2 regions of the Bacillus sp. AFS053548 genome follow, and region 2 is predicted to be linked to the other one. Evidence: predicted binding sites of a transcription regulator. Region 2 holds the regulator's gene; the other holds the start of a gene.
The links. The regulator Rex, encoded in region 2, represses fermentation and respiration genes when NADH is low (regulators of the CRP and FNR family bind a similar motif). The targets are predictions, from matches to a motif close to TTGTGAAATATTTCACAA.
Positions count from the first base shown of each region.

Region 1 (6,834 bases), on a different contig from region 2:
AATGATCAAAAAGTGTATTTCCATTGTGGTGGTGGTAATACACGTGCAGGTACTGTGGCAATTGGAGCATTAATTGCACTAAACAAAGCTGAAACAATTGAAGAAGCTGAAGAAATGGCTAGATCAATACGTCCAACAATTAAATCGAATCCTGATATGAAGGAATCCTTAAAAATGATTTTTCCTAATGCTTAAATTAAAATAAAAAACGCTAATTATACAAATTTGTTTTGTATCATTTAGCGTTTTTTATTAAGAAATACCATTTAAATGATCTTTTACACACTTTATGAATTCATTTTTTTCACTTGTATTTTCTTTGGTATTTGGAGATATTACCCAAAAGTCCTGATAAATATAATCTGTTTCTTTAACTGGGATTATTTTTAATTCGCCGCTTAATACTTCTGGAAAATATTTTAAAGTAGTATTATGAACAAATGTAAATACGCGTCCCTCCTTAATAATTTCAATAAGTGTCATTGTACGATTTGATTTAAGAACGATCTCATTTTTAAATTTTTTAGCTAATTGTAGAAAATTTTTATTAGAAACATTATACATTATAACTTTTTGGTATAGTAATTCTTCAGATGTGACATAGTCTAATTCATATAAAGGAGAATTTTTACCTACTAAAATGCAAACATTTCCTTTACTTATAAATTCATAATTAATATTATTTTCCTTTTCTAATTCCGCTTTTGAAGATACAACTAACGCTAAGTCATAGTCTTCTTTTGCTAAATTGTTAATAATCTGAGGTGTACCTTGTTCAATTAATTCAATAGTTGCTCCATTGTTATTACTAGAGTATTTTTTTAAAACTTCGTGAATTATATAAGTAAAAGTAGGTGCACATGCAATTTTCATATGCTTTACTCTAGTTTCCTTAAAATCCGAAAGCTGTTCTTTTAAATCTTTTAAATTATTTAAAATTTCAATCGACCTAGATAATACTAACTCTCCCTCAAAAGTTAAGGTAATTCCTCCTCTAGAACGATTAAATATATTTATTTCTAATTCTCTTTCAAGTTGACTAATGGCTTGACTAACCCCAGAAGGAGAAATATGCAATTTTTTCGCTGCCTTTGAAATCGACTTTTCATTCGCGATACTTACAACATATTCTAGTTGTTCAAAGTTCATATTAACCTCCTAATATAAAAACATCCTATCAATAGTTTAATATATCTAAGTGCATTACATTGTTAAGTATTACTTAACAATAGCTTAACATATATGAAATATAATTTCTTTCGTAAACAATGTAAAATACTACTTAATTCCATTTAATTTTATAGGATTAATTAGGATTAGGCAATAAAATATCAGTAATTGAATCTAATTACTGTTGAAAGTTGGGAATAAAAATGTTTACTAACAATGAGTTTAATCACCACGAAAATAAAACATTTATTTTTGTTGAAAATACTCTATTTGTATCAGGAATATGTACAATTTTAGTACATCATAATCTGGATGCTAGAAAAATAGATTTTCATGAAATTAACACAAGCGATTTAAATGAAACATTTTTTATTTGTCATGTGAAAAATGAAGAGATGGGAATAAAATCTCAGCTTTTAAAGTTACGTGATCAGAACATTAATATAGTAATCATAAAAAATAACATGGATTATAAAGAAATAGAGAGTTTAATGAAACTTGGGGTAAATGGAATTTGCTTAACTGACATTGATGAAGAATATTTATTATATATTGTAAGAAAAGTTCAAAATGGCCAATTCTTCTTAGATTCACGATTGACAAATTTAATCATTCAAGAAAATACACGTCTTCTTGAGAATGGAAAGAAAAAGAAAGAACTAGATTATGAAGCTATGAATGATCTTTTGACGAAAAGAGAAATTGAAATTTTACAACTTCTAGTTCAAGGATATTCCAATATTCAAATAGGATCTGAATTATTTATTTCGAGTAAAACTGTTAAAAATCATGTTTCAAATATAATCCAAAAATTACAGGTAACTGACAGATTAAATGCAGTGATTTTTGCATTAAAAAATAATTGGATTTCGCTTGATTAAGTAAAAAATTACACTAATCTTTTACATAAAAGGATTAGTGTTTTTTTTAGGTTTAAAAGCGCTTTCATAATTTAAGAAATAATTCCTTTTCGAATTAATTCACCAACAGCATGAGAGCGATTGTTAGCACCAAGTTTTTTTATAGCGGATTTCACATATCGTTTTACTGTTGAGGTAAAACTATTTACAAAAACTGGTTCATGGTACACTGGGGCAAATATTAAAGTAAAACTACGAGAATTTCAAATTTTACCTTATCGTAAAAAATGCGATGAAATAGCTACAAATGGATATGAAGGTTTTGTTTTAATTTCAACTGCAGTTCATTAATTACGTTACAACTTTAAAAAACCATTCTTTAATTAGAGAAGTGTTTTTTATATGGAAATAATTTGAAAAATAGAGTTATTTTCTAATAGATGTTCCATTTAAAAAAAGAGCTTTCCAATTATTAAAATTCATTAAATGTAAGTTGAATTAATCCACAAATTCAGAGTCAAAATAGTATAATGGTATGTATTTAAATTTTATCAATAGTATAAATATTCAATTTGCTATTTGTTAGAGTTAAAAAGGGGAGAGTTTGAATTTGTCTGCATCAAAAAAATCGATCTTTAAAGGGACTTCATTTACAAATTTTTGGGTCTCTCGAATGTTTACTTCGACTTCATTTCAGATGCTATCGGTAGCAATTGGATGGCAAATGTATGATTTGACACATGACGCGTTTAGTCTAGGTCTAGTAGGTTTAGCACAATTTATTCCAATGGTCTTACTTACTTTAGTAGTTGGTCAGGTTGCTGACAGAGTGGATCGTCGGAAAATTGTTTTCATATGCCAAATGGTAGAAGCTTTAATAGCAGGACTTCTTTTATATGGTAATTTTGCTAATTGGCTTAGCAGGGAGGAAATATTAATTGCAGCTTTTATACTCGGTGCATGCCGATCATTTGAAGGACCTGCTTCTTCGGCGTTATTACCTCAAGTTGTGCCAAAGTCTATTTTACAACAAGCTATTTCTTGGAGTACATCGGCAGGTCAAACAGCACAAATACTTGGGCCGTCTCTTGGTGGTGTTTTATTTTCAGTAGGACCAGCATACGTATATGCAACGTCAGCAATTGCTTTAATACTTTCATCAATCTTAACAATTTTTATAAAATTAGATAGTGAATTTATCCGTAAAGCAGAGCCAGTAACTTTACGTACAATGCTTATGGGGTTAGAATTTGTCTATAAACACCCAATCATTTTAGGAACTATTTCACTTGATCTATTTGCCGTTTTACTTGGAGGAGCTACAGCACTTTTACCAATTTATGCGCAAGATATTTTACATACAGAAGCTTGGGGCTTAGGTCTGATGCGTACTGCACCAGCTGTTGGAGCATTAATAATGTCTCTAATTTTAGCTTATTTCCCACTTAAAAGATCTTTTGGTCCGATATTATTTGCAGCGTTAGGTATTTTTGGATTGGCAACAATGCTATTTGCAATTTCAACAAGCTTAGTCATCTCGTTAATTGCATTATTTATAATCGGAGCTTCAGATGTGGTCAGCGTAGTAATACGTTCTTCACTTGTTCAGCTTCAGACACCGGATGATATGAGAGGCAGAGTAAATGCTGTAAATTCGCTATTTATTGGAACTTCGAATCAGCTTGGAGAATTTGAATCTGGAACAATGGCTGGATTAATTGGTGCCGTACCAGCTGTATTTGTAGGAGGACTTGGAACGATACTAGTTGCAGGACTTTGGATGTATTTATTCCCTTCACTTAGAAGAATTAATTCACTTTCTGGAGATAAAACAGAAAAAGCAGGATAATTTGTTAAAGGAGGATTTATGGAAAGTACTAAAAAATCATTTGAAACGATTGATGAATATATTTCACAATTTCAGCCAGATGTTCAGGAAAAATTACAAGCTTTGAGGAAGAGTGTAAAAGAAGTTGTACCAAATGCGGTTGAAAGAATTAGTTACCAGATGCCTACATTTGCACTAAATAAAAATTTAGTACATTTTGCTGCATTTAAAAATCATATTGGATTTTACCCTGGGGCAAGTGGGATTGCAGCATTTAAAGAAGAATTATCAATTTATAAAGGCGCTAAAGGATCTGTACAATTTCCAATAAACGATCCACTTCCATTTGATTTGATAAAAATGATTGTAAAGTATAGGGAACTTGAGGATATTAAAAAAGCTGAAGAAAAATTAAAAAAGAAAAAATAAATTCATAACCTCTGAGGCTAATTTTAGTTTTGGAGGTTTTTTAGTAAAAAGGACTAATCATTTTGTTCAAAATTTTGTCAAATATTTTCCAGTAATAAATTACTTTATCCGTTATACTAAACTTGTATTTAGAAGGGAAAAGCAAGTAATGAATGATGAAGTTGATTTTTTTCAGTAAAACATGTGAAAAAGTTCACAAATTGTATTTGGGGGACAGTAGAGATGAAAAGAAAATTATTGATGATTGGAAATGGAATGGCAGGAGTTCGATGTATAGAAGAGATTTTAAAAAGAAATAAAGATTTATTTGAAATCACAATAATAGGTGATGAACCTTATCCAAACTATAACAGGATCATGTTATCAAATGTATTGCAAGGAAAAACAACCTTCGATGAAATCAATATAAATGATTGGAACTGGTATATAGAAAATAATATTACTCTCCTTACAAACGAAAAAGTGTCAAAAATCTCTCCTGCAGAAAAAAAAGTCGAAACAGAAAAAGGAAAAACGATTTCATATGATGAGCTTATTTTAGCTACTGGATCTAGTGCCTTTATCCTACCTATACCAGGAAATGATCTTCAAGGAGTTATCGGTTTCCGAACAATTCAAAATACTGAATTAATGATAGATTATGCAAAAAAATATAAAAAAGCCGTAGTAATTGGGGGAGGCCTATTAGGTTTAGAAGCAGCAAGAGGCTTAATTGACCGAGGAATGGAAGTTCATGTTGTTCACCTACTACCTACTTTAATGGAACAACAATTAGATGCAACTGCTGCGAAAATGTTAAAAAAAGATTTAGAAGCACAGGGCATGAATTTCTTAATGGAGAAACAAACGATTTCAATAAATGGAACAAATCGTTTAGAAGGAATAAGTTTCTCAGATGGAACTTCATTAGATTGTGATTTAGTCGTAATGGCAGTAGGAATTAGACCTAATATTTCTTTAGCAAAAGAAGCAGGAATCAATGCTAACCGTGCAATAGTAGTTAACGATTTTATGCAAACATCTGAACCATCAATTTATGCAGTAGGTGAATGCGTCGAACATAACGGAACTACCTATGGTTTAGTAGCACCGCTGTACGAACAAGGGATTGTGCTTGCAGAGCATATGACTGGTAATTCAACGAACGGATATAAAGGAAGTATTTTATCAACTCAGTTAAAAGTATCTGGTTGTGATTTATTCTCTGGTGGATTAATCCATGAAGGAGAAGATATGCAAGCAATCATTGTAAATGACCAATTTGCCGGACTATACAAAAAAGTAATTGTGAAAGATGAAAAAGTTGTTGGAGTAGTTTTATATGGTGACGCATCGGATGGAAATCGATTATTCAACATGTTGAAAAATGAAATAAATATAAAGGAATATACAAGTGCTTCTATTCTCCATAAATCAGGAGAGGACTCCGGTGAAGATTTTGTTCTTACTATGAGTGCTAATGATACAGTTTGTGGATGTAATGGCGTCACGAAAGGAACAATCGTTCAATCAATTTTAGAACAAGAGCTTACTACGTTTGAAGATGTGAAAAGTTGCACAAAGGCTGGCGCATCATGTGGAAAGTGTAAAGGAATGGTTGAAAGTATTTTAGCAGTTACATTAGGTGATACATTTGATCCCAATGCCACAAAGCCTGGTATGTGTGGATGTACAACATTATCTCGTGATGAAGTTATTAATGAAATCGAAGAAAAAGGATTACAAACTCCTAGAGAGGTTCGAATTGTATTAGGATTTGAAAATGAAGAAGGTTGTTCAAAATGCCGTCCAGCTCTAAATTATTATTTAAGAATGATGCATCCAAATGATTATCAGGATGATAAATCATCACGTTTCGTCAATGAACGAATGGAAGGGAATATCCAAAAAGATGGGTCATTCTCAATTGTACCGCGAATGTATGGGGGAGTAACGACTGGTGATGAATTAATTAAACTTGGTGAAGTAGCAAATAAATTCAACGTACCTTTAGTTAAAGTTACTGGTGCGAGCCGTGTTGGTTTGTATGGTGTTAAAAAAGAAGATGTACCGAAAGTTTGGAAAGAATTAGGGATGCGTTCGGGTTATGCTTATTCTAAGTCGCTTAGAAATGTTAAGTCGTGCGTCGGCAATCGATTTTGTCGATTTGGAACGCAAGATTCTCTAGGCTTAGGAATCCAATTAGAGAAAGCAATCGAAATGGTTGACACTCCACATAAGATGAAAATGGGTGTTACAGGATGTCCTCGAAATTGCGCAGAAGTGCTTACTAAAGACTTTGGAGTAATTTGTGTGGAAAATGGCTTCCAGCTTTATATAGGTGGTAATGGTGGAACAGAAGTCCGAGAATGCGATTTATTAACGACTCTGACAACAGAAGAAGAAGTAGTCCACATGGCAAAAGCTTATGTTCAATATTATCGTGAAACGGGTGTATACGGGGAACGAACTGCTCCATGGGTAGAGCGAACTGGAGTGGAAACGATTAGAAAAGTATTGTTAAACAAGGAACAACAAAATGCTTTAGTAGAGAAATTTGACCAAGCA
Region 1 is NZ_NUHI01000042.1:24,303-31,136, reverse strand. It holds gene CN946_RS20240 (protein-tyrosine phosphatase family protein) at 1-195, shown strand, start outside; gene CN946_RS20235 (LysR family transcriptional regulator) at 253-1,149, opposite strand; gene CN946_RS23890 (response regulator transcription factor) at 1,374-2,051, shown strand; gene CN946_RS23590 (hypothetical protein) at 2,172-2,381, shown strand; gene CN946_RS20220 (MFS transporter) at 2,641-3,879, shown strand; gene CN946_RS20215 (iron chaperone) at 3,898-4,287, shown strand; gene nirB (nitrite reductase large subunit NirB) at 4,510-6,834, shown strand, end outside.
Region 1: the regulator Rex is predicted to act here: its motif matches at 4,469-4,486, upstream of nirB (nitrite reductase large subunit NirB).

Region 2 (9,791 bases):
AACCTTAATTAGGAAACATGGGATGGTAGAAATCACAAGGAGCCTATGCGACTAGAAGGCACTGGTTATGACATGCGATAAGCGAGAGACATAACAAAATAAACGAATACAACCTAAATATAAATTTCAATAAATTATCTAAACTATTCAAAAGAATATTACTGTTTGACATCCGCTTAATGTTTTGAAATGATATAATATGGCAAAGTTAGAAATAGACGAGTTAGAATTTTGGTGGTGAAGTAATTGGAAATTGTTTTACATACAAATACTGAGGAAGAAACTCAAGAAATTGCATTTTTTCTCGGACAACTAGTGCAACAAAAAGATGTAATCTTATTAGAAGGAGATCTTGGTGCTGGAAAGACCACTTTTACGAAAGGATTTGCTAAAGGTCTTGATGTAAAAAGAACGGTTAATAGCCCAACTTTTAATATTATTAAAGAATATAAAGGTAGAATTCCTCTATATCATATGGATGTTTATCGTTTAGAAGGTAGTAGTGAAGATTTAGGCTTTGATGAGTATTTTATGGGTGAAGGTGTTTGTGTTGTAGAATGGGCTCATTTAATTTCAGATTACTTACCAAATGAATTCTTAAAAATCATAATAACTCATGAAGAAAATGGTAGAATGATTACTTTTATTCCAAGTGGATCTAGGTATGAATTTATTTGTAAGGAGTTAATAAACAATGACCGTTTTAGCAATTGATACATCTACAAATGTTATGGGGATTAGTCTAATAAAAGATCAATCTGTTATTGGAGAAACGATAACATTTATTAATAAAAACCATTCTGTACGACTAATGCCGGCAATTAGTACTTTAATGGAAGAATGCAATATAAAACCAAAGGAACTATCTAAAATACTGGTTGCAAAAGGTCCAGGCTCTTATACAGGTGTACGCATTGGTGTAACTGTGGCTAAATCATTAGCTTTCACTTTAAATATTCCAATTATTGGGGTATCAAGTTTGAAGGTATTGGCTGCTAACGGGCGATATTTTAATGGATTAGTTTGCCCGATATTTGATGCAAGACGCAACTTATTATTTACAGGCCTTTATGATTTTAGAGGTCAGGTTACTAATGAGGTATTAGAAGACTGCAATATTGACCGAAGTATCTGGATTGAAAAGCTTAAATCTTATAATGAACAAATCTTATTTATTGGTAATGATGTATCAATTCATAAAGAATTTATTATTGAGCATTTAAAAGATAAAGCTGTCTTTGCAAAAGAAAGTTTGAATAACCAGAGACCAAGTGAACTGTTTACGTGTAGCTTAGAAGAAAAAGAAGAATCAGTTCATAATTTTGCACCAGAATATTTAAGATTATCAGAAGCAGAAGCTAATTGGCTAGCAAGCCAAGAAAAGTAGGAGGATATTATGATCTCATCGGTTGCTTTTCGTAAAATGAAAGAAGAAGATTTAGATCAAATAGTAGAAATTGAAAAACTATCATTCCCTACACCATGGACATATGATGCTTTTTATAATGAATTATATTCAAATCAATTTGCCAATTATATAGTGGCTGAAGTTGATGAGAAAATAATTGGTTATTGTGGATTATGGGTGGTTATTGATGAGGGACATATTACAAATATAGCTATTTTGCCAGATTATAGAGGAGTAGGTCTTGGCGAAAAGTTACTTCGGGCAGTAATGGAAACTGCTAAAAATCTTGGAGCTGATACATTAACTTTAGAAGTAAGGGTATCAAATCATGTAGCAATGGGACTATATCGAAAGCTGGGATTCCAAGATGGTGGTATTCGAAAAAGCTATTATACGGATAATTTTGAGGATGCATTAGTTATGTGGGTGAATTTGAAATGATAAATGAAAATTGTTTAATTCTTGCTATAGAGACAAGCTGTGATGAAACTTCAGCCGCAGTTGTTAAAAATGGAAATGAAATATTAAGTAATGTAGTAGCTACTCAGATAGATATTCATAAACGTTTTGGTGGAGTAGTACCTGAAGTTGCATCACGATTACATGTTGAGCAAATAACTTTGGTAATCGAAGAAGCCATGAAGCAAGCACAAGTAGAATATGAAGATCTAGCTGCAGTTGCAGTTACAGAAGGTCCAGGACTTGTTGGAGCGTTACTAATTGGGGTAAATGCGGCAAAAGCAATTGCATTTGCACATGGACTACCGCTTATAGGAGTACACCACATTGCGGGTCATATTTATGCTAATCAACTTGTACAGCCCCTGCAATATCCACTATTAGCCTTAGTAGTTTCTGGTGGGCATACAGAGCTTGTCTACATGAAGGAAGATGGCATTTTTGAGGTAATAGGTGAAACAAGGGATGATGCAGCAGGAGAAGCTTATGATAAGGTCGCTAGAACACTTAAATTACCTTATCCAGGTGGTCCTCACATTGATCGTCTAGCACAAGAAGGAAATGCAACTATTCCTTTTCCTAGAGCATGGTTAGAAGAGGGAAGCTATGATTTTAGTTTTAGTGGATTAAAGTCAGCAGTTATTAATTATATGCATAATGCTGAACAAAGAGGCGAGGAAGTATCACCAGCTGATGTCGCAGCAAGCTTCCAAGAGAGTGTAATTGAAGTAATTGTTACAAAAACAATTCAAGCTGCAAAAGAATATAATGTAAAACAAGTTTTATTAGCCGGAGGAGTTGCAGCTAATAAAGGGTTGAGAGCTACATTACAAGAAGAGATGAATGCTTTGAGTAATATAGAATTAGTTATACCACCACTATCACTTTGTACAGATAATGCTGCGATGATTGGTGCTGCTGCATTTATCCGTTTAAAACAAGGGAAACTAGGTAATTTGGCATTAAACGGGAATCCAGGTTTGGATTTAGAGAATATGTAAGAAGTACTTATTCACAATTTTTTTATAAAATGTGGATAAGTACTTTTTATTTGTTAAAAACTTATTAAACTATGTGTACAAAATTGTGTATAACATTACTGTTTTGCTGTGGATAATGTGTATAAACCTGTGTAAAAGCTAAATGATAATTGAATATATGTGGATAAATATGTAGATAAGAAAAAACGGATAGCAAAAAGCTTATCCGTTTAGTCATTACTCTTGTAAGTTCTCCCATTCTTCCATTAGGTCTATTAACTTAGCTTCGATATCATTTTTCTTATTTGTTAATTCTTGTACTAATTGAAAATTACCGTAAACTTCTGGCTTACATAATTCTAGTTCGATCGTCTCTATATCAAGCTCAAATTGCGATATATTACTTTCAATCTCCTCTATACGGCGCTGAGTTTGACGGATTTTTTTCTTCAATTCTTTGTCTTGTTGATAATCAGAAATTGGTTGAGAAGATTGTTTAACTTGTGATAATGTAGCCTCTTTTTCTGCTTGTTCTTTTTCAAATGCTTCGTTTTTCTTAAATTGATAATAGTCATAATCACCCAAATAAATTGATAATCCTGCTTTTGCTAGTTCAAAAGTTTTTGTGGATAATCTGTTCATAAAGTAACGATCATGAGAAACAAATAAAATCGTTCCAGGGTAATCTAATAAAGCATTTTCTAACACTTCTTTACTATCTAAATCTAAATGGTTAGTAGGTTCATCAAGAATTAAGAAATTAGCTTTTTTCATCATAAGCTTAGCTAAAGCTAATCTAGCCTTTTCTCCACCACTTAAAGAGGTAACAATTTTTGTCACATCATCTCCAGAAAATAAAAAGTTCCCTAATATTGTTCGAATTTCTTGTTCGGCCATTAATGGATAATCATCCCAAAGTTCGTCTAATACTCTTTTATTAGAAGTTAGTTTTGCTTGCTCTTGATCATAATAACCAACTGAAACATTTGCACCAAAATCAATCGTTCCTTGTAATTTTTCTAAATCTCCAATAATCGTTTTAAGTAATGTCGATTTACCTACACCATTTGGACCGACTAATGCGACACTATCCCCTCGATTCAGTACGAATCTCATCGTATGATCGATTGTTGGGATACGATCATAGCCAATAAATAAATCTTGTACAGACAACACATCATTACCGCTTTGTTTTTCAATTGTAAATGAAAAATTAGCCGAAGACTCGTCACCAAGTGGCCTGTCTAATCGAACCATTCGATCTAATTGTTTCCTACGACTTTGAGCTCTTTTAGTAGTTGAAGCACGCGCAATATTACGCTGCACAAAATCTTCAAGTTTAGAGATTTCCTCTTGTTGCTTTTCGAACTGTTTTAACTCTTGTTCATATTGAGCTGCCTTTAGTTCAAGGTACTTACTATAATTCCCAACAAATCGTTGATGCTTATGGTTAGATATTTCATAAACAATATTAACAACTTGATCAAGAAAATATCGATCGTGGGAAACGATTAATACTGCACCAGGGTATGACTGTAAGTAGCGCTCTAACCAACTAAGAGTGTCAATATCTAAATGGTTCGTAGGCTCATCCAAGATTAACAAATCAGGCTTCGTTAATAATAGCTTACCTAATGCCAGTCTTGTCTTTTGTCCACCGCTTAACGAAGAAATTTTTGTTTCGTAATCTTCATTACTAAAACCTAAACCACTAATTATTGAACGAATATCTGCTTCAAACTGGTAACCACCGTTTTCTTTGAATGTATATTGAAGATGATCATATTCATTCATAACCTTGTCATAAACGGCTTGATTAGAATAGACATCCTCCCTAGTCATTTTAACTTCTAATTTTCTCATATTATCCTGCATCTCTACTAAATGATTAAATACAGAATAATATTCTTCCCAAATCGTTTTATCGCTTTGTAAACCAGAGTTTTGGGCTAGGTAGCCTACAGTAACGTCTTTAGGTTTATTTATTTCACCGCCATCATAGGATATTTCACCTGCTATGATTTTCAATAATGTAGATTTTCCTGCACCATTACGTCCAACAATGGCAACTCGATCACTCGTTTGAACTTCTAATTTTATATTTGAAAGTATAATGTCACTACCAAAATACTTTGAGACATTATTTACTTGTAAAAGAATCATGGATAACACCTCATTGCAAAATTTTTTATCTATGTAACTGTAGACTGTCAAAATTCTTAAATATAGTGTATATTTTACATTAGAACAAGTACTTTATTACTAAAATAAAGTCAAATTACACACCATAGTAAAAAGAATTACAGTAAGTGGGGGATTAAAAAATGGATTCGGAACAAATTAAAATTCCACAAGCTACTGCTAAACGTCTACCTTTATATTACCGTTTTATAAAGAATTTGTCTTTATCAGGTAAACAAAGAGTTTCTTCAGCAGAGTTAAGTGAAGCAGTAAAGGTAGATTCCGCTACAATCAGAAGAGATTTTTCATATTTTGGAGCACTTGGTAAAAAAGGTTATGGCTATAACGTAAATTATTTATTAACTTTTTTCTCGAAAGCGCTTAACCAGCATGAAGTTATGAAAGTTGCATTAATTGGTGTTGGTAATTTAGGAACTGCATTCTTACATTATAATTTTATAAAAAATAATAATACAAAAATTGAGATGGCATTTGATATTGATCCAAATAAAATAGGTACTGAAATAGGTGGAGTACCCGTTTATAATCTAGATCATCTAGAGGAAGTTATGAATGAAGATATTCAAATCGTTATTTTAACTGTTCCTGCACCTGTAGCACAATCAATAGCTGATCGATTAAAAGGAAAAAATATTAGAGGAATTTTAAATTTCACACCTGCACGAATTAGTGTACCAGAACATATTCGCATTCATCATATAGACTTAGCAGTTGAACTTCAAACATTGGCATATTTTTTACAACAATAAATTCATATTAAAATAAAAACCCCCAAAAACTTGGGGGTTTTTAATGTAAATTGATCTGCTGAAAAACGACAAAAGAGTTCATTAACATATGGGTTAAGATTGGTACCATAATTGAGTTTGTTCGTTTATACAGATAACAAAATACAAAACCGATTAGAAAGTAAGATAAAAAGAAGGGCAAGTCTCCATGCATAAGCGAAAAGATCGCTGAACTAATCCCAGCAGAAATAATAAATGGTAATCGATTATAAAGCCTTCTAAAAATGATTCGTCGAAAAATAATCTCTTCTAAAATTGGTGCAACCAGACTTGGGATGATAATAAAAGCCGGGTTAAGCTTAGCGATGTTTATGATATTTTGAGTATTTTCTGAGCCCTTATTTAAATCAAATACATAAATTAAAATTAAATTACAAACAATTTGAGTTAGCATTGTTATGAAGTAACCTAAAATAACCCAATTTATTATTGTACGATAATTAGTTTTTAGATTCTTTATTCCTTCATAAATGGGCTTATGTAATAAGATAAGAATAATAATTAATCCACTTACGAAACTAATACAACCCCATAATGCCACCGCTTCAAGAGAAGCTGTTTTCTGATCTACTCCAACGTATAAGTTACTATTTAATAAATAGGGCACCCCAAATACCGCTGAATATTGAAGAACGACATACGTTAATAAAATCCATAAATCTCTAGTTTTCAATACGTTAGCTCCTTTGTGTTGATATTTTTCATAACCCAAAGGTTTATAACAACACGTACATTATTTTACTCGTTTCTTTTGTTTCTTAAAAGAAATTTTCACTTTTTATTTTACTTTTGATTGTAAAGAAAAAAACTTATTAAATTTCGACAAGAAAAGTGCCTGCTTCGGGCTTGCAAAATTTTTTGATATTATTTAAACTAATAATTGTGTTAGCACTCAATATACATGAGTGCTAAAAAATAATGATTTGATTATTGAGGAGGTATTACACATGTTAAAGCCATTAGGTGATCGTGTTGTAATTGAGCTTGTTGAGTCTGAAGAAAAAACTGCTAGTGGTATCGTGTTACCAGGTAGTGCACAAGAAAAGCCACAAGAAGGCAAAGTTGTTGCAGTAGGTACTGGCCGAGTACTTGAAAATGGTGAGCGCGTAGCTTTAGAAGTATCTGTAGGTGACCGCATTATCTTCTCTAAATATTCAGGAACAGAAGTTAAGTACGGTGGTACTGAATACTTAGTACTTCGCGAAAACGATATACTTGCAATCATAGGTTAATAAAATAAAAATACTTAAATTAAAAAATATATTTTTTATATTATAAGGAGGTCATTTTCATGGCAAAGGACATTAGATTTGGTGAAGAAGCACGTCGCGCAATGTTACGTGGTGTAGACGCTTTAGCTGATGCTGTAAAAGTAACTTTAGGACCAAAAGGACGTAACGTAGTTCTTGAGAAAAAATTCGGGTCTCCATTAATTACAAATGATGGTGTTACAATCGCAAAAGAAATCGAATTAGAAGATGCATTTGAAAATATGGGTGCAAAATTAGTTGCTGAAGTTGCTAGCAAAACAAATGACGTTGCTGGGGACGGTACAACAACTGCGACAGTTTTAGCTCAAGCTATGATTCGTGAGGGTCTTAAAAACGTAACTGCTGGTGCAAATCCAATGGGTATCCGTAAAGGTATCGAAAAAGCAGTTGCTGTAGCAATCGAAGAATTAAAAACAATCTCAAAACCAATTGAAGGTAAAGAGTCAATCGCACAAGTTGCTGCAATTTCTTCAGCGGATCCAGAAGTTGGACAATTAATTGCTGAAGCAATGGAGCGTGTTGGTAATGATGGAGTTATTACTCTTGAAGAATCAAAAGGTTTCACAACTGAGTTAGAAGTAGTAGAAGGTATGCAATTTGACCGTGGATACTCTTCTCCTTACATGGTTACAAATTCAGAGAAAATGGTTGCTGAATTAGAAAATCCATATATTTTAATCACAGATAAAAAAGTAACAAACATTCAAGAAATCTTACCAGTACTTGAGCAAGTTGTTCAACAAGGTAAGCCACTATTAATCATTGCTGAGGATGTTGAAGGTGAAGCACAAGCAACGATCATCGTAAATAAATTACGTGGTACGTTCAATGCAGTTACTGTTAAAGCTCCTGGCTTCGGTGACCGTCGTAAAGCAATGTTAGAAGATATCGCGATCTTAACTGGCGGTGAAGTGATTACAGAAGAATTAGGATTAGATCTTAAAACAACTAACATCACTCAATTAGGTCGTGCTTCAAAAGTTGTAGTAACAAAAGAAAACACTACAATCGTTGAAGGTGCTGGTGAAACTGAAGCTATCCAAAGACGTATCGGCGTAATCCGTGCTCAATTAGAAGAAACTACTTCTGAATTTGATCGCGAAAAATTACAAGAGCGTTTAGCTAAATTAGCTGGTGGTGTAGCAGTAATCAAAGTTGGTGCTGCAACTGAAACTGAATTAAAAGAACGTAAATTACGTATTGAAGATGCGTTAAACTCAACACGTGCTGCAGTTGAAGAAGGTATTGTAGCAGGTGGTGGTACTGCATTAATGAGCGTATACAATAAAGTAGCTGCAATCGAAGCAGAAGGTGACGTAGCAACAGGTATCAACATCGTATTACGTGCACTTGAATCTCCGGTGCGTCAAATCGCTACAAATGCAGGTCTAGAAGGATCAGTAATTATTGAAAAATTAAAAGTTGCGGAAGTTGGCGTTGGTTTCAATGCTGCTAACGGACAATGGGTAAACATGATCGAAGAAGGGATCGTTGACCCAACTAAAGTTACACGTTCTGCACTTCAAAACGCAGCATCTGTTTCAGCTATGTTCTTAACAACTGAAGCAGTAGTAGCTGATATCCCTGAGAAAAATGCTCCAGCTATGCCTGACATGGGCATGGGCGGCATGGGCGGCATGATGTAATAAAGAAAAAACCCTTGAGCAATCAAGGGTTTTTTTTATGTTTATAAATAATAGTAATTGATATAATCCCCTATAGGTAGACAGGAAAAAAAGAGAACATGCTATGATGATCTTAACTGTTTATCTGTAAGGGGATTTTTTGTGGCAAAGAAAGTACAAAATTTATTTCCTTTAAAAACAAAAATATCAAATTCAAATCTTTTAAATCAAACCGTTTTCCATTATTGTTCGTTACTTATTAAAAGGAATCATGTAAATAATGAGGAGGCTTGCTTTTTTTATGCAAAAAATGAGTGACGCAGAGTTGATGCATCTAATAAAAGAAAAACATCGGCCTGCATTAGAAGAATTATATGATCGTTATATTAAAGTTGTATACTCGTTTAGTTTAAAATCAACGAAGGATCCAGAGAAATCAAAGGGAATCGTCCAGGCTGTATTTATGAGAATTTGGACCACGAAGAATGCTTATGATCCGGAAAAAGGTCAATTTATAAATTGGCTACTTACAATTACTAGAAATATCACTATCGATCATCATCGTAAGGAGAAAAAGGAACAATCTTTAATTGCAATTGGACAGGAACAATTGGAGCAAATACCGGAATACCCTTCCAATAATCCCGCCGAAATAGTGTCTAAGAAGTTGCTAAGAGAACAAATACAGCATGCTTATCAATACCTTTCAAACAGCCAAATCGAGCTAATTCAGTGGTTATATTGGGAAGGATATACACTTCGTGAAATAGCTGAGATGAAGCAAGAACCTATTGGAACGATTAAAAGTCGATTACATCAAACCTTAAAAATTTTAAGAAATAGGATGGAACCGGAGTTAGGGGGAATGAAAAATTGACTAATAATAAAGGTTGTTCATTTTCCAATGATTTAGTCTCATATATGCTCGGAGAAGTTACAGAAGAAGAAAAGATTTTATTTGAAGAACATATTTTAAATTGTGTATTTTGTCGTTTGGAAGTCCAAGAGATGGAGGAGGCATGGAATGTGATTCCGTTAAGTTTGGATGATGTAGAAGT
Region 2 is NZ_NUHI01000031.1:255-10,045, forward strand. It holds gene tsaE (tRNA (adenosine(37)-N6)-threonylcarbamoyltransferase complex ATPase subunit type 1 TsaE) at 247-714, shown strand; gene tsaB (tRNA (adenosine(37)-N6)-threonylcarbamoyltransferase complex dimerization subunit type 1 TsaB) at 695-1,387, shown strand; gene rimI (ribosomal protein S18-alanine N-acetyltransferase) at 1,397-1,849, shown strand; gene tsaD (tRNA (adenosine(37)-N6)-threonylcarbamoyltransferase complex transferase subunit TsaD) at 1,846-2,868, shown strand; gene abc-f (ribosomal protection-like ABC-F family protein) at 3,085-5,010, opposite strand; gene CN946_RS16930 (redox-sensing transcriptional repressor Rex) at 5,172-5,798, shown strand; gene CN946_RS16935 (CPBP family intramembrane glutamic endopeptidase) at 5,839-6,510, opposite strand; gene groES (co-chaperone GroES) at 6,785-7,069, shown strand; gene groL (chaperonin GroEL) at 7,129-8,754, shown strand; gene CN946_RS16950 (RNA polymerase sigma factor) at 9,035-9,610, shown strand; gene CN946_RS16955 (anti-sigma factor) at 9,607-9,791, shown strand, end outside.